One region of the Lentisalinibacter salinarum genome, then DNA from elsewhere that is predicted to be linked to it. Evidence: riboswitches for the same ligand, from Rfam matches in the RefSeq annotation. Region 1 holds a riboswitch; each other region holds the start of a gene.
The links. Region 1 has a riboswitch for cyclic di-GMP ahead of ACJMKZ_RS16770 (putative Ig domain-containing protein). Riboswitches for the same ligand answer to the same signal wherever they lie in the genome.

Region 2: linked by a shared signal. The riboswitch ahead of ACJMKZ_RS17755 (hypothetical protein) and the one ahead of ACJMKZ_RS16770 (putative Ig domain-containing protein) in region 1 are both predicted to bind cyclic di-GMP.
Region 3: linked by a shared signal. The riboswitch ahead of ACJMKZ_RS10900 (FAD-binding oxidoreductase) and the one ahead of ACJMKZ_RS16770 (putative Ig domain-containing protein) in region 1 are both predicted to bind cyclic di-GMP.

Annotation. Positions count from the first base shown of each region.
Region 1 is NZ_JAPDRH010000004.1:236,284-243,644, forward strand. It holds gene ACJMKZ_RS16750 (phytanoyl-CoA dioxygenase family protein) at 1-391, shown strand, start outside; gene ACJMKZ_RS16755 (pyridoxal-dependent decarboxylase, exosortase A system-associated) at 436-1,659, opposite strand; gene ACJMKZ_RS16760 (acyl-CoA ligase (AMP-forming), exosortase A system-associated) at 1,656-3,242, opposite strand; gene ACJMKZ_RS16765 (NAD(P)/FAD-dependent oxidoreductase) at 3,433-4,551, shown strand; gene ACJMKZ_RS16770 (putative Ig domain-containing protein) at 4,544-5,248, opposite strand; cyclic di-GMP riboswitch class I at 5,334-5,418, opposite strand; gene ACJMKZ_RS16775 (PQQ-dependent sugar dehydrogenase) at 5,873-7,361, shown strand, end outside.
Region 2 is NZ_JAPDRH010000004.1:475,088-479,482, reverse strand. It holds partial or broken gene ACJMKZ_RS17780 (hypothetical protein) at 1-81, shown strand, start outside; gene ACJMKZ_RS17775 (barstar family protein) at 177-458, shown strand; gene ACJMKZ_RS17770 (hypothetical protein) at 545-1,069, shown strand; gene ACJMKZ_RS17765 (PEP-CTERM sorting domain-containing protein) at 1,360-1,983, shown strand; gene ACJMKZ_RS17760 (hypothetical protein) at 2,462-2,632, shown strand; cyclic di-GMP riboswitch class I at 2,777-2,889, shown strand; gene ACJMKZ_RS17755 (hypothetical protein) at 3,064-3,471, shown strand; gene ACJMKZ_RS17750 (putative zinc-binding protein) at 3,788-4,264, shown strand.
Region 3 is NZ_JAPDRH010000003.1:88,703-96,063, reverse strand. It holds gene ACJMKZ_RS10925 (HAD-IA family hydrolase) at 1-82, shown strand, start outside; gene ACJMKZ_RS10920 (Crp/Fnr family transcriptional regulator) at 95-781, opposite strand; gene ACJMKZ_RS10915 (hypothetical protein) at 1,063-1,221, shown strand; gene ACJMKZ_RS10910 (hypothetical protein) at 1,263-1,586, opposite strand; gene ACJMKZ_RS10905 (glutathione S-transferase N-terminal domain-containing protein) at 1,754-2,515, shown strand; gene ACJMKZ_RS10900 (FAD-binding oxidoreductase) at 2,545-3,945, opposite strand; cyclic di-GMP riboswitch class I at 4,079-4,161, opposite strand; gene ACJMKZ_RS10895 (hypothetical protein) at 4,385-5,056, shown strand; gene ACJMKZ_RS10890 (FFLEELY motif protein) at 5,148-5,891, shown strand; gene ACJMKZ_RS10885 (DUF6491 family protein) at 5,898-6,332, opposite strand; gene gdhA (NADP-specific glutamate dehydrogenase) at 6,434-7,361, shown strand, end outside.

The DNA.
Region 1 (7,361 bases):
GGTTCCGAACGACAGCGACGGGTATGACTATGCTGTCTGGAATGCCAAGCATCGATTCGCCGCGGCTAGCCAGGTCAAGAAGGATACCCGGCCGCTGCCGGGGCCGAAGAACGAGATCGACGAAAGCAAGGCGACTACCCTGGTCTGTGACGTCGGGGGACTCATCGTATTCTCTGCGGCCCAGCTGCATGCGAGTGTGCCGAACGTTTCCGGCAAGACCCGTTTCAGCATCGATTTCCGTACGGTGAATCTGGGCGACTGCCGCAACCGCGTTGGTGCTCCGGCGCAGGACGTGGCCTGTACGGGATCCTCGATTCGGGACTTCAAGCGAGCCCAGGACCTCGAGGATATTCCCGACGAAGTGGCTCTGGCCCTGGAAGGTGGCGCCTAGAGCGGAAGTCTGCCTCTATGCGGCGCCGATGGTCTCTCGCCGATTTACAGGAGAATTTCGCTGCAGGTGGGGTGCGACAGGAACCGCTCGGGGCTGGCGGTTTTTCCGTAGGCGCCGGACTGCAGAATGCCAACGAGCGAGCCCGCTTCCAGTTGATGGATCGTCACCTTGTCGCCGAGCAGGTCCAACGGTGTGCAGAGAGGACCTACCACAGTCACCGGTTCTGCGGTGTCACGCCGTTCGATCGCCACGACAGGGTAGTTCTTCCGGATAACCTGTCCGAAATTGCCGGAAGCCGCCAGATGATGGTGGAGGCCGCCATCCGTGATGGCATACCGGGTTCCCCGGGATTCCTTGATGTCGATGATCCGGCAGACGTAGATGCCCGCCTCACCCACCAGGTAGCGACCCAGTTCCATGATGATCTCGGGGTCCCCGAGCGCTTTCCTTAGCCTCGAGACCGCCTCGTCGGCCGGCGCCGAGATTGCCGCCAGATCGAGCGGCTGCTCCTTTGGGAAGTACGGTATGCCGAGGCCTCCGCCCAGGTTCACGAAGGAGATATCGAGGTCCGTCGAGTCGGCCAGCTGGATGACCAGGTCGACGGTACTGGTCATCGACTCGATGATGGCCTCTGCCCGCAGGTTCTGGGAGCCCGAGTAGACATGGAACCCGCGAAAGTGCAGGTCGAGTGACTTGAGTTCGGCCAGCATCGCAGGCACCCGCTCGGCGTCGACGCCGAACGGCGAGGGCCGTCCGCCCATTTTCATGCCGGAGGTCTTCAGTTCGAACGGCGAATTCACCCGGATGGCCACGTTCGGGCGGCTGCCGTGCTTGCCGGCCAGGGCCGCGATGCGGCGCATCTCGCCCTCGGATTCCATGTTGATGGTGATGCCGGCACGGATGGCCGCCTCGAGCTCGAAGTCCAGTTTGCCGGGGCCCGCGAAGCTGACGTCGGCCGGATCCACGCCGGTGGCCAGAGCCACCTCGAGTTCGCCGGCCGAGGCTACGTCGAGGCCGTCGACCAGCCCGACCATGTGGCGGACGACCTCCGGCATCGGGTTGGCCTTCATGGCGTAGTGCAGGTGCAGCCCCTCGGGCAGGGCCTCCGTCAGCTCGGCGACCCGGGTCGACATCCGCGTGCGGTCATAGGCGTAGAAGGGCGTACCGGTCTCGGCGGCTATCTCGGTCAGCTTGCGTCCGCCCCAGAGCAGGATGTCATCCTCGTACCGGAGGCTGGCCAACGCCGGGTGTTCTTGCGTATCGGTCATCGGTCAATCGTTTCCTGGAACAGATCCTCGAGTTCGGTTGCGAGCCGCTTGCGGTCGATCTTGCCGTTGGGGTTGCGCGGCAGGGCTTCGCGGAAAACGATCTCCGCCGGCACCATGTAGTTTGGCAGGGACTGGCGGCAGGCCGCCAGTATCGCCTCTTTCGTCTCGTCCCCCGCTGCTTCCGAGTGGCAGGCGATGACGACCGCCTGTCCCAGATCGAAGTGGGGTATGCCGAGCGCCGCGCACTCGTTCACGCGCCCAGTGCCGTAGATCACCTCTTCCAGTTCCGTCGGACTGATGCGGTAGCCGGAAGACTTGATCATGTCGTCCTTCCGTCCGACGAAGTAGAGGAATCCGTCCTCGTCCTTCACGACCGTGTCGCCGGACCAGACGGCGACTTCCCGGAATGGCAGGCCGGCCGGCTGATTTGGCGCAGGGCGGAATCGGGCCGCGGTGCGCTCCGGGTCGTTCCAGTAGCCCAGGGAGACCAGGGCGCCGCGGTGGACGAGTTCGCCGGGTTCGCCAGGTGCACAGGGCGAGCCGTCCTCGCGAACGACCATGATCTCGGCATTGGGAATAGCCTTGCCCATCGAAGTGGGCCGCGCGTCCAGTTCTTCCGGCGGCAGATAAGTGGACCTGAAGGCCTCGGTGAGGCCGTACATGAGGTAGACGCGGGTGCTCGGCAGCCGCTGCCGCAATTCTCCGAGGGTCGCCGTGGGCATGGCGCCGCCGGTATTGGTGATGTAGCGCAGGCTCTGTACGGCGTCTTCCGGCCAGTCGAGCCGCGCGAGCTGGGTCCAGAGAGGCGGCACGCCTGCCAGGCCGGTCGCGCGGTAGCGGGCGGCTGCCTTCAGGACGTCGCGCGGCAGCAGATAGTCCATGAGAACCACCGAGGCGCCCACCGAGAAGGCCGTGGTCATCTGGCTGAAGCCGGCGTCGAAAGAGAAGGGCAGTACGGCGAGGATCACATCGTCCGCCGTGTTCTCGAGATATTCCGCCACACTGAGCGCGCCGGCCACCATGTTCCGGTGAGACAGCACCACGCCCTTGGGTTTGCCCGTGCTGCCGGAGGTGTAGAGGATCGCTGCCATGTCGGTGTCGATGCGGCGCACGGAGGTGCCGGGTTCGCCGGCTGTCAGATCCTTCCACGCCAGGGTCTGGACATGTCGCGGCGCCTCCATCCCGTCTGCGCCGGCCTCCAGGATGACGAGATGCCGCAGATCCGTGCAGTCGCCGAGGACTTCCGTGAGGCTCCGGGCCTGTGCCTCGGTGGTAACAAGGGCTGCGACATTACAGTCGCGCAGGATATGCGCCACCTGGGCCGGCTTCAGTGACGGATTGATCGGCACAAAGACGCCGCCGGCGTGCAGTGCGCCGAAGTAGGCCTGCACGGCCTGGATACGTTTGTTGAGATAGACGCCCACCCGCTCGCCGGGGCGCAGCCCCAGCGCAGTGAGACCAGTGGCGGTCCTGCCTATGCTGTCGGCCAGTTGGCCGTACTCAAGGCTCCCGTTACCCCGCAGGAGTGCGGGCGCGTCCGGCGTCCGCTCGGCCGCGGAGAAAATGAGTTCGTGCAAAAGCATGGCGTCTGATTGCCCTGGAGGAGACCGGTGGAACGATAAGAAAAGACTAGCAGAACCGCCCGTATTGTACGTGACGCTCTCCGCAGAATCCGCTGTGCGTCAGGTCCGGCGGGCATTGCCGTGAACTGCGTACTTGATCCCGTGGACGGGTCGGCAGAGACTCACGCACGAGTGAAAGGTGGCGTTCAGCATGGCCGATAAAGTCGATTGCGTAGTCGTGGGTGCAGGGGTCATCGGGCTTGCTGTCGGGCGCGCGCTGGCCATGCGCGGCCGTCAGGTCGTAGTGCTTGAGGCCGAAGAAGAGATCGCCGCGCACACGAGCAGCCGTAACTCCGAGGTGATCCATGCGGGAATCTACTATCCCCGCGGCTCGCTGAAGGCGGCGGCCTGCGTTGCCGGCAAGCAGGCGCTTTACGCCTATTGCGCAGAGCGTGGTATCCCGCACCGCAGGCTCGGCAAGCTGATCGTGGCGACCGCCGATGACGAGCTGGCATTGCTGGAGCGCTATCTTGCCAGCGCCCGGGGCAACGGTGTCCACGATCTCCGGTTGCTGAGTGCGAGCGAGGTCCGGGCGCTGGAGCCGGCCGTGCGGGCGGCAGGGGGGCTGCTGTCGCCGTCGACGGGCATTCTGGACTCTCATAGCCTCATGCAGGCGCTGCGGGCGGACTTGGAGGCGTGCGACGGCCTGGTCGTGTGCCGCAGCCGCGTGACCCGCGTGGATCCGGGAACGACCGGTTTTACCGTATACCTCGATGACGACGCCGGGTTCGCCGTCGAGTGTGACAGCCTCGTCAATTCGGCAGGGTTGTGGGCCACGCGCGTGGCCGGCACGATCACCGGCTTCCCGCGTGAGGCAATCCCGCGCCTGTACCTGGCCAAGGGTCACTACTTCACGCTGCACGGGCGTTCGCCGTTCAGCCGGCTGGTCTATCCCGTGGCCGGGGGCGGCGGCCTCGGTATTCACGTGACGCTGGATCTGGCGGGGCAGGCGAAATTCGGCCCCGATGTGGCCTGGATCGAGAGTGTCGATTACAGCTTCGACGAGGGCCGGCGAACCGCCTTTGCCGCTGCAATCCGGCGTTACTATCCGGACCTTGGAGATGAGGCGTTAGCACCGGGCTACACCGGCATCCGCCCGAAGCTGAGCGGGCCGGGAGGGGCCGCAGCGGATTTCCTGATCCAGGGGCCGGGCGACCACGGCATCCCGGGTCTGGTGAACCTTTTCGGCATCGAATCCCCGGGGCTGACGGCGGTGTTCCCGCTGGCCGAGCGGGCGACAGAGGCGCTCTCCCGCCCCGCCGTCAGTTGACGGACTTGACCGCCTCGCCGGAGAAGTCGCTCTCGATACCGGTTGAATTGAAGGCCGTGGCCGAGAAGTAGTAGGTGTTCGGGCTGAGGTTTTCCACCACGTAGGTGGTTAGGCCCGGATTGTCGATGGTGACGGTATTACCATAATTGCCCGAGCTGGTGCCGTAGTAAATCTTGTAGCCGGCGAGGTCGGTCAGCGCCGAGCCGTCGGTGTTCTCCGCTGGCGGCGTCCAGGAAAGCGTCACCGAGCCGGTGCCAACCTGGGTTACCGTCACCGAGAAGGCAAGCGAATCGGTGTCGGAGCCGTCGCTCGCGGTGATGCGGATGTTGCCGTAGGTGCCTTCATCCCCAGCCTGGGGTGTCCCGCTCAGGGCCCCGCTGGAGGCATTGAAATCGGCCCAGGACGGTTTGTTCTGGACCGTAAAGGTGATGGTGTCACCGTCGGGGTCCGAGGCATTCGGCTGGAATGAGTAGCTCTCGTCCACCTTGACTGAAGAGGGCGGATTGCCACTGATCGTTGGCGGGTTGTTGCCCGATGAGCCACCGCCGGGTGGCGGGCTCTGATTCGACCCGTCCCCGGCTGCGTCGGAGCCGCCGGACGAGCAGGCGGCCAGCCACATTGCCGCTGCGACGATGGCGGCGGTTCGCGAAATTGTCCCTCTCGCCTGAGTGCGTCTGTGCACGATGTCGATCTCCACCTGAGTTCAGATCCGAAGTCGGTCTGGGCGGAAGAGAGAGCCGGTGGAAACCGAGGCGGCCGACGGGTATGCCAGGCCTGATCAATTCGGTAACCCCGCTATCCTAGGCGTTCGCCCTTAGACCGGAAGCTTTGCGTCCCCGCCTTTCGGCGGGTTTGCCCTTTTCGGGTTCTCAGTTTCCCTGACATAACCCGATTCGGCAATCGGCATGTGACATAAGCGGGACCGCAGTTGCCGGAGTGTGACGAGAGTCACAGCTCACTTCTCGAACCCGGTCCGTTGCGCAATGGGGCGCCTGTCCCAGCCGGATGCGATTAAACCCCAGCCGATTTGTCGGTGCAAGGGCGTGGGCGAATTTTTTCTTATATAAATCATGGTCTTGGTGTCGCTCATTGGCGACACCTCAGCTAGAAATTACATTAAGTCACGATCGCAAGGATGGGACTGGACTTGGCAAAGACTCGGTCGCTCCCGGGTGGCAAATAGTCCGCTGCAGACTGACGCAGGAATCCTCGCGGGTGCCGTCCGCGTAGCGCGTCGTGTGGCACTCGTGACGCGGTGCAGCGATTCTGCGCAGCGGCGCTTGCAACGGTGCCGATCCGGGCATAGTTTCGACCCATTGACATGGCAGTCGAGGGCGACGTGATGACGGATATCGGTGGATTGCGGCACGCAGGGCTCTTGCTTGGCTGTCTGCTGGCGGCGGCCTGCGGCGGGAGTTCCGGCTCGGATTCCGGCGAGCCGGACCCCGACCCGGATCCCGGGCTGCCCTCGGCGAGCATCGACAACCCGACGGTGCAGGAAGGGGATTCCGGCACGGTCGACGCCACTTTCACGATCACACTCTCGGAGGGCGCGCCCGGTACGGCTTCCGTCCGCTACGAGACCGCGGACGGCACCGCCACCGCCGGAGAGGATTACACGGCCGTGTCCGGGACGCTCGACGTCGCCTCCGGGGCGACCAGTGCCACCGTGACCGTGCCGGTGCTCGGCGACACCCTGGACGAGGCGGACGAGACGTTCACATTGCGGCTGAGCGATGCGAGCGGTCTGGCACTCGCGAGTGCTGCCGCCGAGGCCACCATCGTGGATGATGACGATGCGCCGTCGCTGAGCATCGCCGATGCCTCACTGGCGGAAGGCGACGCCGGGTCCGCCCCGATGACGTTCACGGTGTCACTGGACGCCGAATCCGGTCGCACGGTCACGGTGGATTACGCGACCGCCGACGGCACGGCGGCGGCCGGAGACGATTACACGGCCACGACGGGTTCGCTGAGCTTCGGTGCGGGCATCACCGAACGCACGATCGAAGTCGCCGTGCTCGGCGATACGGTTGCGGAGGGGGACGAGACCTTCACGGTGACTCTCTCGAATGCCGACAACGCCACTCTGGCCGACAACGAAGGCACTGGCACAATCCAGGACGACGATGACGGCGCCGGCGGCCCGGTCTCGGGCCTCGACCAGCGCCCCTCCAACACCGCCTGCCTGGCCGGCGATGCGCCGGTGGAGGTCACCGGCATCGACACCGAGGTCGCCTTCCCCAGCCTGCCGGCGATCAGTCAGCCGGTGGCGCTGCGCCAGGCGCCCGGCGATGTCGGCCACTGGTATCTGGTGGAGAAAGCCGGCCGCATCCGGCGGTTCGAAAACTCGCCAGCGGTGGACAGCTACTCGACCGTTGTCGATATCAGCGCCCGGGTCAGCTCCGGCGCCAGCGAGGCCGGCCTGCTCGGTATCGCCTTCCATCCGGATTTCGCGACCAACGGGGAGGTGTATCTCTCGTACACCACGGGCAGCCTGACCTCCCGTATATCCCGATTCACCAGCCCGGACGGCGGTGTCACCCTCGATGCGGCCAGCGAGGAGATTCTGCTGACCCTCGATCAGCCCTACAGCAACCATAACGGCGGCAACATCCTGTTCGGCTCCGACGGCTTTCTTTACATCGGCTTCGGCGACGGCGGCAGCGCCGGCGATCCCCAGGACCTGGCCCAGAACACGACCACGTTGCACGGTGCGATGCTGCGGATCGACGTGGACAACGGCACTCCCTACGGCATTCCGGCCGACAATCCATTCGCGCCGAATGCGCTTTGCAGCGACGGGAACG
Region 2 (4,395 bases), 240 kb from region 1:
CCACGGGCATCAAAAACGTCGTCGTCAGAGAAGATGTTCAACGCACTGGTTGATGCTCATCGGCGAAACGACTCCATCTGATTCGGAGCAAGTTGCGAGCGCTTCTGGCCGCGAGGCGACAGTTGCCAGGATCAGGCTATACTTTCCGCTGCTGACTCAAATGCGACATTCGCGCAATGACGACGAATCGTACGATTGATCTTTCAAATGCGTCGTCGAAGAATGAGCTTTTCGCGATTCTTGCTGAAGAAATGTCGTTTCCAGATTGGTGGGGTAAGAACTGGGACGCGTGCTGGGACTGCATGACTGATCCGCAGTTAAGCGATCTACCATCTCAATTGCGTTTCCACGGATTGTCAAAACTGCGCGAGAAACTCCCCAAAGATGCGGAAGCTCTTTCTCAGCTTCTCACCGATCTGGGAAAGCATCGGACAGATATCTCCGTCTCTTGGGATTGACCCCAGCGGCTCCTTCTGGCCGCAAAGCGACCCTAGCGGCGCTCTGAGGTATGATTTGCGGAGTCGACCCGAAGCCGTCTTCCGGAATGCGTGAGATTCTCAGGCTACTTGCCAAACTGGCGATTGCCGCAGTAGGGCTAGCAGCAGTCGGCACATTGTGGCTTTTTCTACCGGTCTGGTTTACGCCGATCGCGAAATTCTGGTACGAGCCTGGATTCGAGGAAGCAGTCTCTGCGGCGCTAAAGGACATTCCCGATCACGAAAATGCGTGTATCTATGACGATACGCAGAATATCTTTGTGACGTCGGCGGAACAGCTAGACGTCGGGAGGATGCTAGAGAAGGCCGTGAAGGATAGAGTCCCCAACCCTCGCGAAGGTAAATTGAGAGATCCACATTTCAGGATCTATGCGAACGGTCGAACTTATTATTGGAGTTTTAGCGACGAAGAGTTTCACCCGTTCTTGGGCGATAGGTGGACCCTGAGAGGAAAAAGCGCAGAAAAGTGCGAAGCCTACAACCGCTACCCAAGAAGGTACCAGCAGGTGTACGAAGAGCGGTACGGCATTGGTGTGACCGAAGCAAATTTTTGCTGCGGATCCGATTATTAGCCTCAACTTCGACCGCCCGCTCTTGGCCGGAAACCGACCCCTCGGTCTGTGAGGCGCCATAGAGCCAAGACCGGCTCAAATTAGGGTCGCCTATCGACCCGAAGCGGACGAGATTTTCTATTGGCGCAATAGATACAAGCTGCCAAGTATCGTCAGCTTTCTTTACATATCTACAAAACGCGCGGCGCAGGGGCAGACTCAACCCTCTGTAAAGTCAGAATATTGACGATTTGGTATAGAATTTGCTCGGGGAGCTCTGTACCTCAGATGCAGCCACTTGGGAGAGCCGCATGAACCGAATAAGAAGCACCTGTCTAGCCATTGTGGCTGTCTCGCTATCACCGATGACGGCGACCGCGGACGAGATCACTATCGATTTCGAAGATCCGGGAGTTGCGCTGCCGAGGCCAGGAGGAACTGATCCAGCAGTTGATTTCGCCTTTGGTGGCTACTCGGTCACATCGGGAGGATGCGATTTTGTCGCCGGCGACAGTTTTGCCGGCACGGAAAACGGTGTGGATGGTAGCGATAACGGTACGACTCACATCTTCGGTAGCGATATCACGATGACATGCGGGGGAGCCTTCGACCTTTTGGGTTTCTCGCTTGGTGAGGACTACCTCGAAGAGACTTTCTTGTTCCTGGTTGATGTCGTCTACGCGGGCGGCGGCGCGTTTACGGTCGGCGCCTGGACAGACGGCATTTTCGGATTCCGAGGGTATGGCTGCGACGGATTTTGCGCCGATATCGTGTCTGCGCGGATCTATACGAGGGACAACGGTTCGGACGGACTTCCCTTCCAATTCGCATTGGATAACATTCGCATCAACAAGGTGCCCGAACCCGGAACCCTTGCCCTCCTAGGTGCTGGCCTTCTCGGCATGGGTTTTGCCCGCAGACGCCAGACGGCTTAAGAAGCGTTCTGTTCACCGTGTTCGATAGCCCCGCCCAGTGCGGGGCTTTTTTTCCGCTTCTGGCCGGAAAGCGACCTTTCGGTCTGTGAGGCGCTTTAGACCGAGGACCGGCTCAAATTAGGGTCGCTTATCGACCCGAAGCGGACGTTTGGTTAACCGAGCTTCACCGTATCTCGCAGCCAAATGCCGTATCCTCGTCCCGGCAATATTGTGCTGGTGGGCACCGGGGGGAGGACCGGTCGTCCAGACCGCTAAAGGTAGGTCTTGTGTTGTAGATTGGCCGGGCCGACGGTTCTGATCGAGCGCCCCGGATACCCTGACGAGTCATTAAGCTGCGCCTACCTCTTGCGAGTATCCCCTATTGATCACCTGCTCGAGATAGAGGAGCGTTAGGCGTTGACAGAGCGGCGCTGGGCTTAGTCAACCCATGCATCTTCCGCTGGCGGCAAGTCGCCAAATCAGAATAGAGGTGACATCTATGGCTACACGTACCGACAAGAGCACTTGGGTGATCGGTGGGGGAACGCTGGCCGGACTCGGCACCGGGCTGATTTTTCTACAAACCTCAGCTCTGACTTTCGTAGCGTCTATCCTGATCGGCATTGGCGTTGGTCTTCTTATTGCGCCATTTGTTCCTTCGCGCCAATAGCCGCGTCTGGCCGGAAACCGACCTTTCGGCCTCTGGCCGCGCGTAGCCCACGTTCTTGAATCCGCTAGGGTCGCTTATCGACTCGAAGCGGACGCTAGGCAAATCCCAGAATTGACTGTCAAGAAAAAAGCGAGAAACTAGTACTTGCGATAAAGGCAAACCTGGCGAAAGCTAGTGACGCAAAGCCACGGGTCCTCGCTTCCTCCGAGAAGCCATTGCTGACTTCCCGAGGGACCCAAGATCGCCGGGCTGCCGAGGCAGTTGGTCCAAGCGGCGATCAATTTTCTCGTATCTGCTCACCGCCAAGGCGGTTACTTATGCCTCTTCACCTGGAGCCATTGGATCTTTCTAACAAGCTTCAAGCTTATAGGTCCGTGCTTATTGTCTCATGCCCGATTTGCCCGCCTGTCAGTCTGGCAAGTGACGAAAACTTGCCCTTCATCGAATTCTTCAAGCATGGCATTAAGACACCCGCCTACGAAGACTATGTAGGCGAGACCCGTAAGTCTCTTGAGCACGACGGGATCGAAACTGGCGTCTTTACCAGCTACCTCCCGTGCCCTGCGACTTGTCTTTGGACGAGAGGCCAGCGAACCCGATTGTTGAAGCAGGCCGAAAAATATGAGGCTGCTCTGGTCATGGGATGCGAATCGGCAAGATATACCGTCGAGCAAACCCTCGCGGACATCAATTGCGATGTCATCTTGGGGATGCAGTTGGTTGGAATTACGAATGCGAATCTAAAGTTCGGATTTCCGTTGACTGTCGAGCTAAACAATCTCGCTCGAGTCACCGCAAATGAGCAAACCGAAGACGCGCAATCGATAGAGGCGAGCTGACATGTGCTTATTTTTCAGTTTTCTTCCCGCAACATTTTGGACGATTGCTGGTTACTTCGTCCTTTTTGCATCGTCAAAGTCCAACGGCGTGACTAAGACATTTGGGATGGCACTCGCAATCTGGGCATTCCTACTTGCCGGACTCATTATATTGGGTGGTGTATATATCACGATTGCTGGAGCCTGCCCGATCACTGAGTTGCTGAAATGCTCGGTTTAACAACCTCCAGAAATAAGTGGCTGTAAGCTCAGGCTGAGACTGGAAGAAGAGATGAGGGTAAACGTAGGCCACTCGATGGAAAGCCGAGGATAAATTATGAATTTACAGCGAAAAATTGGCCTTGAGGTGGACGCTGCGAAACCAGTATGTCCACTTGGTGAGGTTGTCGGGAAAGAAATGATCGCTAAGAAGCGGATTCCCGTTATTTCATGCGCGGGAGGATGCTTTCGCGGAGAAATTGCTCGGATCGCAGCTCACATGGTGGCGAAAGAGGAGCCATATAGTCGAGGATGCCATGGCGAGATGATTACAGCACCACATTCGGCAATGGCAAACTGGGCAAAGAAAGCCGATAAAGTGATTGTGATAGATGGTTGTTTCATGCATTGCCATGGCAGAATGATGAAGAACATCTTCGGCGCTGAAAACACGATCCAATTTGATGCCCTGCCTATGTATAACAAGGACCAAAAATACTCAGAGAATATGGTTATCGACGAAGTCCCGGAATCTGAGAGGATCGATTTAGCTCGGCAAGTGGCAGATAAAGTCCTCTGCGCTCTGAGGGCGTGATAGGCCTTTAAAAACGTTGCGAGGCAGGTTTCTATTGGATCCTGCTCACTAGTTTTGCTAAGCCCAGTCTTGGCTGCTAGCTGAACAGTTCCTAACAATGGCGGATTGTTCAATGGGCTCAAACACTGGTC
Region 3 (7,361 bases), on a different contig from region 1:
CCCGGAATCGACCATCGCGCCCTTCACGCTGCCGGACCGGGAAGCGGTGTGCCGGTTGCTGGCGTGGTTCAGCCGGCAATAAGCCGGCGCGAGCTCAATCCCGCGCGAGCCTGCGGAGTTTCTGCCGGTCGCAGCCGAGGTGTTCGCCCCGGTCCGCCGATACCGGCTGAAGGACGCCGTCCCTCTTCAACTCGGCGACGATGCGGCTGACGCTCTCGGGCGTCACCCCGAGTGCCTCGCCCATATCCTGGCACGTGAGCAGTTCCACCTCGCCTTCCGGCAGACCGTCCTCCATGCGCTCCAGATACAGGATCAGCCGCGCTACACGGCTCCTGATGCGGCCGGTGGAGAACTCAGTGATCCAGACATCCGCCTGACGGATGTGCCCGTGCAGAGACTCGAGCAGGTCGATGTAGCGATGCGGCCGTTCGGCGCGCAGACGGCGCAGGTGACTGGCCGGCCAGCATCGAACGTTCACGTGCCCGAGGGTGACCGCGCTGTGGGGAGAGACGGCTCCGTCCTCTTCCGCGACCGGCATACCCAGAACCGAGCCGGGCCCGCGCAGGCCCACGATGCGCGCGCGGCCGTTCGGCAGGTGCCGCACGAGCTTTACGAGGCCGTCGCGGATGACGTACACGCTCGAAGCCCTGCTACCTTCCCGGAGCAACATGGTTTCCGGCCCGAAATGTCTCTCGGAGGAAACCGACACGGGACCGCCGTTCGGTCCGGCTGTCGGGTCTCCGTCTCCCCGGTTCCGGAGCAGATGATTCTCGGGAATCATGTCGCTCGTGTCGACGGCCTGCGTCATCCCGGACATTTTCCAGCGTCCCCCTTGAAGCGATTCATCCTGATTCCGGCGACGGTTGGCTCCGTCGCGGGAGACGTACTCGGTCTCCGCATTCAGTGTGGCGGCAGACAGCGCTGCCACCAATACCGGAATCGGGGTATAGGCTTGTCGGGAAACGCTGATTGAGGCAGACGGCGCCGTCTCGCCGGCTGCCGGGCGGGCGCATCGAGAAACCGCAATGTGGGCCGCGGCAGGTACGGGCTACGGTCCCGGCGATGGAAATCAGCAACTACTACGTGCCCGTCGCCCTGATCCTACCTCTCATCGCAATTCTGGGCATCCTGTGCGTCACCCTCGGCATGAGTTTCGTCCTCCGCCGGCGGCGCGGCCGGGAACAGCCGCAACGCGGCGACGGGCGACGGGACGAGCGATAAGGCTTCCCCTGCTGCGCCGCGCGAGGTGTCCGACCGGGATATCAGCTGCCGGCCATCTCCTTCAGCTTCTCCGCCTGCTCTTCGGTGACCGGATAAAAATGACCCAGGCCGCAGGACGCGCCCGGCGACAGCCCGGAGCACCGGTACGGCAACTGGTTGCGATAGATGTCGCCGTTGCGCATGTGGAACAGGATGTTGCGATCGTCGACCACCTCGGAACGCTCGATCCGGATCAGGCTCAGGCATTGTTCCGGCGGACCCGACACGAGGTCGAGCGCTTCATTCATCTGCTTGTCTTCTGCCGTTGCCTGTCCCGCTGCCAGCAACACAAGGCACGTCGCGGTGAAGAGTGCGCTGCTTCGCATGGTTCCTCCGGAGAACTGCTACACCCCTTACGCTAGGCCCGGCCTGCCCCTGCGGGCATTGAAAAAGCGCAATCGAGCCGGGTTGCGGCCCTGCCGTATTGCGTCCGCTGCGCCGCGCCCGCATCATCGCGTTGCACTGCCACCCCGCCACGCCCGAGGGAGCCCCGATGATCCACCGAACGTTAGATGTCCTCTCCTCCACCGCCACCTCTTTCCTGCGCGGCTTCAACGGTATCCAGGCCCGTCCGGCCCTGGACAAGCCGGAGAAGATGCTGGAGCTCTACGAGTTCGAGGGCTGCCCGTTCTGCCGTCTGGTGCGGGAAGTGCTGACGGAGCTGGATCTGGACGCGGTCATCTACCCCTGCCCGAAAGGCGGCGAGCGCTTCCGGCCCGAGGTGCTCGCCCGGGGCGGCAAGACGCAGTTCCCGTTTCTCGTGGACCCGAACACCGGTGCCAGCATGTACGAGTCCGCGGATATCATCGAATACCTGTTCGTCACCTACGGTCGGCGCGACGTGCCCTTGCGGTGGCAGGCGCAGAACCTGCAGAAGTTCACGTCCACCGTGGCCGGAATTCCGCGTTTCACCGCCGGCACCCGGGCCCGCCCCGGCGGCAGTCGTCCGGAACGGCTGCTCGAGCTCTACAGCTTCGAGTCGAGCCCGTTCGCACGCGTCGTGCGCGAGCGGCTGTGCGAACTGGAGATCCCGTACATCCTGCGCTCGGCAGGCCGGACAAAGGCGAGCGACTGGGTGCCGCCCGTCGTTCGCGACGCGCTGGGCATTGAAGGCCAGCCGGAGCTGGAGAACCGCCGCGCGCTGAAGTCCCGCGCGGGACGCGTCTCCATCCCATACCTGGTGGACCCGAACACGGACACCGAACTGGCGGAGTCCGGCGACATCGTGGAGTACCTGAACCGCACCTACGGCTGAAGCTCGGCCGCACGCCGCCGCCGGCCGTCCTACAGGAAGAACTGGGCCAGGTAGGGGTTCAGCAAGCGGCCGTCCGGGTCGAGCCGCCGGCGCATCTTGCGAAAGAACTCGAGCCGGCTGCCCAGCGAGGCGGCGACCTGCCCGGCCGAGAGCCCGTCCGTCTGGTCGAGAAACGGGATCCCGTTCCATTTCTCCGCGAAATCGGCGAACTCGAGCACGAAATCCTGCCACTGCGGACGGGGTGTGCTCACCGCCCGCAGCACGAACACCGGTCCGTCGAACGAGGGCGACAGCAAAGCGCTGCGGTCCCGGGCGAGCCGGTAGCCGACGGTGGGCATGTCGCAGCGGAACCGGGTGCGGGCGTAGTAGTCGCGACAGAATTCCCGGTAGGCCTGCACGATCAGCGGAAACTCGGCCGCCGGGAAGCACCAGCTGGAACAGGCGAGCCGGCGTCCGCCCCGCCCCCCCGGACGGGCTCCGCCCTGCTCCACCGCCGCGCTGCCGGCGTGGACGGGGGCGCTGAACAGCGTCTGACCCGCTCCGTTGATGCGGTCGATCATGCCGTAGCGCAGAGCGGGGATCGGCACGATCCAGGACATGGAGTTCGTCATCGCCGGCAGGATCGTGCTCTCGCCCCAGTCCTTGATTTTCCACAGCAGGCGGTTGACGTGGGTGTCTTCGTCGCCGTTGCGCCGTAGCTCGAGATACACCTGATCGCGGAATGGCAGCAGGTAGAAGCGCAGACCCAGCTTCGATCCCAGCAGCCGGCCGGAGACGGCCGCGAGCTCGGCCGTGCTGCAGCGCCGCCGCCGGATCGTGAAAGGACTCATGGGCCGCACCCGCAGCGTCACCTCGTGGATGACGCCCAGCAGGCCGTAGCTCAGCCGGAACATGTCCAGCAGGTGGGGACGGGAGGCGTCCACCGTGAGTTCGCCGCCCTCGGGCGTGACCACCTTCATGCTGACGACCTGGCTGGAGAACAGGCGGGTGCCGACGCCGGTGCCCGGACCGATGCAGGCGCCGGCCACCGCCCCGCCGACCGTTCGACCCATCAGGTCGTGTCCGCCGGCGAGTTCCAGCCCGTAGCCCGCCAGTTCGTCGGCGAGACGCTGCAATCGAAGCCCGGCCTGCACGGTGACGTGCTCGTCGCCGACCTCGAGGACGCCGTCGAGGCCTGTCATATCGATCACCGTACCCCCTTCGGCCACCGAGCAGGGAGTGGACGCGCTGCCGGCGCCCATCGGGCGGAGCGGTGCCGGCAGGCCCGAGCCCGTCCGCAACAGATCGCGCAGCGCCTCCGGACTTTCGGGCCTGGCCACCGGCGGGGCCGGCGTGCGGCGGGCGGCGCGCCGTGGTGTGACCGATCGACCATTGCCGTGATCGCCATGGATCCAGTCGCGGACCCGGTCGTGACTGACTGCGTCTCTCATCGGTGTCGTTCCTCCGCGGGACCGCTCCCGCCAACGGGCTGCGGCACGTTGCGGGTCACAGGTCCCGGCACGAGAATGAGCGGAGGATGGCCCGGGTGGGCGTGGTGCGGCAGGACGCCGCATCGCGCTTCCGTCTGGCAGCTCCGCTGTCCCGGCGACGGCCGGGGACCGGTGGCTTTGCGACCCGCCCTTTCGAACGGTGTGCCCTTTTCAAACGAACGCCGAGCGTCGCACGGGGCCGACAGACTGTCAATCGTGGGCAGAGCCCGACACGTTCCGGCACGGCATGATGTCAAATCGCCGCGCAAATACAGCCCGGCCGATGTCCGTTTGCCGGGGCTCGCGTCTTCGGTTTGCCACTATGCCGGGCCCTCCCCGTTGCTGCTTAAATGCCGTGGGTTACCGCCAAGAGTCCGGGAACAAAAATTCGGGGAGAGCGATGTACATCAATCCGGAGTCCGTCCTGCGCTGGATCCACATCCTTGCGATGGTCTACTGGCTGGGCGGTGAATGGGGCGTCTTCCAGACGTCTTACAACGTGGCGAATCCGAAACTCTCACTGGACGAGCGCCGGCGGCACATGGAGACCGCCTACCGGATCGATATCCTCGCCCGTACGGGCATCATCCTGCTGCTGCCTCTCGGTCTGCACATGGGGTTCAACCTGGGTGTGCACGATTACGGCGGCGGCTGGCTGTGGCTCGTGTGGATCGTCGCCTTCGCGTGGCTGTCGCTCACCTGGTCGGCATTCGTCTACCGGGACACCGACCGGGGACTGCGGCTGACCAGGATCGACGAGGCCGTCCGCTACGTCGTCATCCCCGCGCTGTTCCTGGCCGCTGTCTGGTCATACCTGACGGACTGGCCCTTCCGCGCGGACTGGTACTCCACCAAGGTGCTCATCTACAGCCTGCTGCTGGTGATCGGCCTCGGCCTTCGCTTTATCATGCGCCACTGGGTACCGATCTTCCGCGAGCTTGCCGAGAAGGGCCCGAATCCGGCGCTGGAGCAACGGCTGGCGTCAGAGCTCGCTATCGGCCGCGGCATGGCCTACGTGTACTGGATCGGCATTGCTTCCGTGGCCTTCCTGGGCGCGACAAAGCCATTCTGAAGCCAACGCCACGCCGCCATTGGCAAGGTCCGGGTAAAACCGGGACAATGCGCGCGGTTGAGCGAGGCGCCGGCGGCGCCATATCGGAGACATGAGCGGAGAAGAAATCAGCCGGATGAGCCTGGACGAGCTGCTGGTGCGCAACCGCAGTCTGCGTGCGCAGTTCAGCGAGGATCCCGGCCTCCAGGACGAACTCCAGGCGCTGCAGCGCTGGCAGGCAGGCCGCCTGGAGCAGACCTATGCGGACCTGCAGGAGCGGGAACGCTACCGCCCCGGCGTCGAGTTCTTCCTCGAAGAGCTCTACACCGACAAGGACTACCTGCCCCGCGACACCCAGCTCGAACGTGCCTCGCCCATCCTGAAGCGCATGCTGCCCGCCCAGGCTCAGGAGTCGATGCGCATGGCCGTGCAGCTGGAGGTGCTGAGCCAGGAACTCGACGGCGAGATGACCCGGCAGCTCGGCGCCGGCACCACGATCGACGAGCAGAGCTACGCGGAGGCGTACCGCAAGGTGGGCCGCCGGGACGACCGCGAGCGCCAGATCGGATTCATCCTGGAGGCCGGCCGGGACCTGGAGCGCCTCGTCAAACTGCCGATGATCTATACCCTCGTGCGCATGGCCCACGGCCCGGCCCATCTGGCGGGCTTCGGCGCGCTGCACGACTTCCTGGAAGACGGTTTCAGGGCCTTCCGTGCCATGGGCGGCGCAGAGGAATTCCTGCATGCCATCGAGGACCGTGAGACCCGCATAATGGAACAGATATTCTCGGAGCATCCGCAGCCTTTCCGGCTCTCCGACGACGCCGAGGCGCCGCCGACGGAGGCGCCGGGCTGAGGCCGCCTATTCGTCCCGCTGCAGGATTTCGATCAGCTCGTCGGCCTCTTCCGGATCCACCGGATGGAATTTGCCGAGACCGCAACCGGCCGCCGGCCTAAGTCCACCGGCAAAATCGGTCAGCACCGTGATGATATCGAGATCGCACAGGCGGCCGGTGGGCACCTTGTACATGAAACGCTCTTCGCGGGAGAGTCCCGGGCAGGCGCGCGGCAGCTGATTGCGATAGACCGTGCCGTTCTTCATGTAGAAGAAGATATTCTCGTCGTCGACGACTTTCGTGCGGTCGACGCGTATCAGCTGCACGCAACGGACCGCCTCCGGATCGTCGGCGGCGACATCGGTGGGCTTCGCTTCCCGCGGGCTGCTGGCACAGCCTGCGAGGACCAGTGTGACTGCTGCGACCAGCACGCCTCGTGGCCAGCTCTTGTCCATGTTCATAACGTCCTCCCTGTCCCGGCTCCCGCCGCGTATCGGTGTTCCTGTTGGTATAGTACCGCGTTAGCGCAGCCGTCAAGTAACCGGGAGGTGGAGGCCGGACAATGGAAAGTGCGAAGCCGGAAAGGATGCTGAAGGCGTTCATGCAGGGACTGGAGAAGCGCAACGCCCACGAGCCCGAGTTCATCCAGGCCGTCTGTGAACTCGCCCGCTCCGTGATGCCGCTGGTCCACGCCAACAGCGCCTACCGCCAGGAACGCATACTCGAACGCATGACGGAGCCGGACCGGATCATCGTTTTCCGCGTGACCTGGGAGGACGACAACGGCAACGTGCACGTGAACCGCGCCTGGCGCGTGCAGTTCAACCGCGCGATCGGCCCGTACAAGGGCGGGTTGCGTTTCCACAAGACGGTGAACCAGAGCGTGTTGAAGTTCCTCGGCTTCGAGCAGACCTTCAAGAACAGCCTCACGGGTCTGCCGATGGGTGGCGGCAAGGGCGGCTCCAATTTCAACCCGAAGGGTAAGTCGGATCGGGAGGTGATGCGGTTCTGCCAGAGTTTCATGACCGAGCTCTTCCGCCACATCGGTCCGGACGTGGACGTACCGGCGGGAGACATCGGCGTCGGCGGCCGCGAGATCGGCTACATGTTCGGCCAGTACATGCGCCTGACCAACGAGTTCGAGGGGGTGCTGACCGGCAAGGGCCTGTCTTACGGCGGCAGTGCGGTGCGCAAGGAGGCGACCGGCTACGGTGCGGTGTACTTCCTGCGCAACATGCTGGAGCGCGCCGACGAATCCCTGGAGGGCAAACGCATCGCCATCAGCGGCGCCGGCAACGTCGCTTTGTATGCAGCCGAGAAGGCCATCCAGGAAGGCGCGAAGGTGGTCACCCTCAGCGACTCCCACGGCCACATCCGCTGCGAAGCCGGCCTCGAGGCCGAGGCTCTCGAGGAGATCAAGGAGCTGAAGTTCCGCGCGCGGGGTCGCCTCGCGGAGCTCGACGGCAGGATCGGCGGGGTCGCATACACGG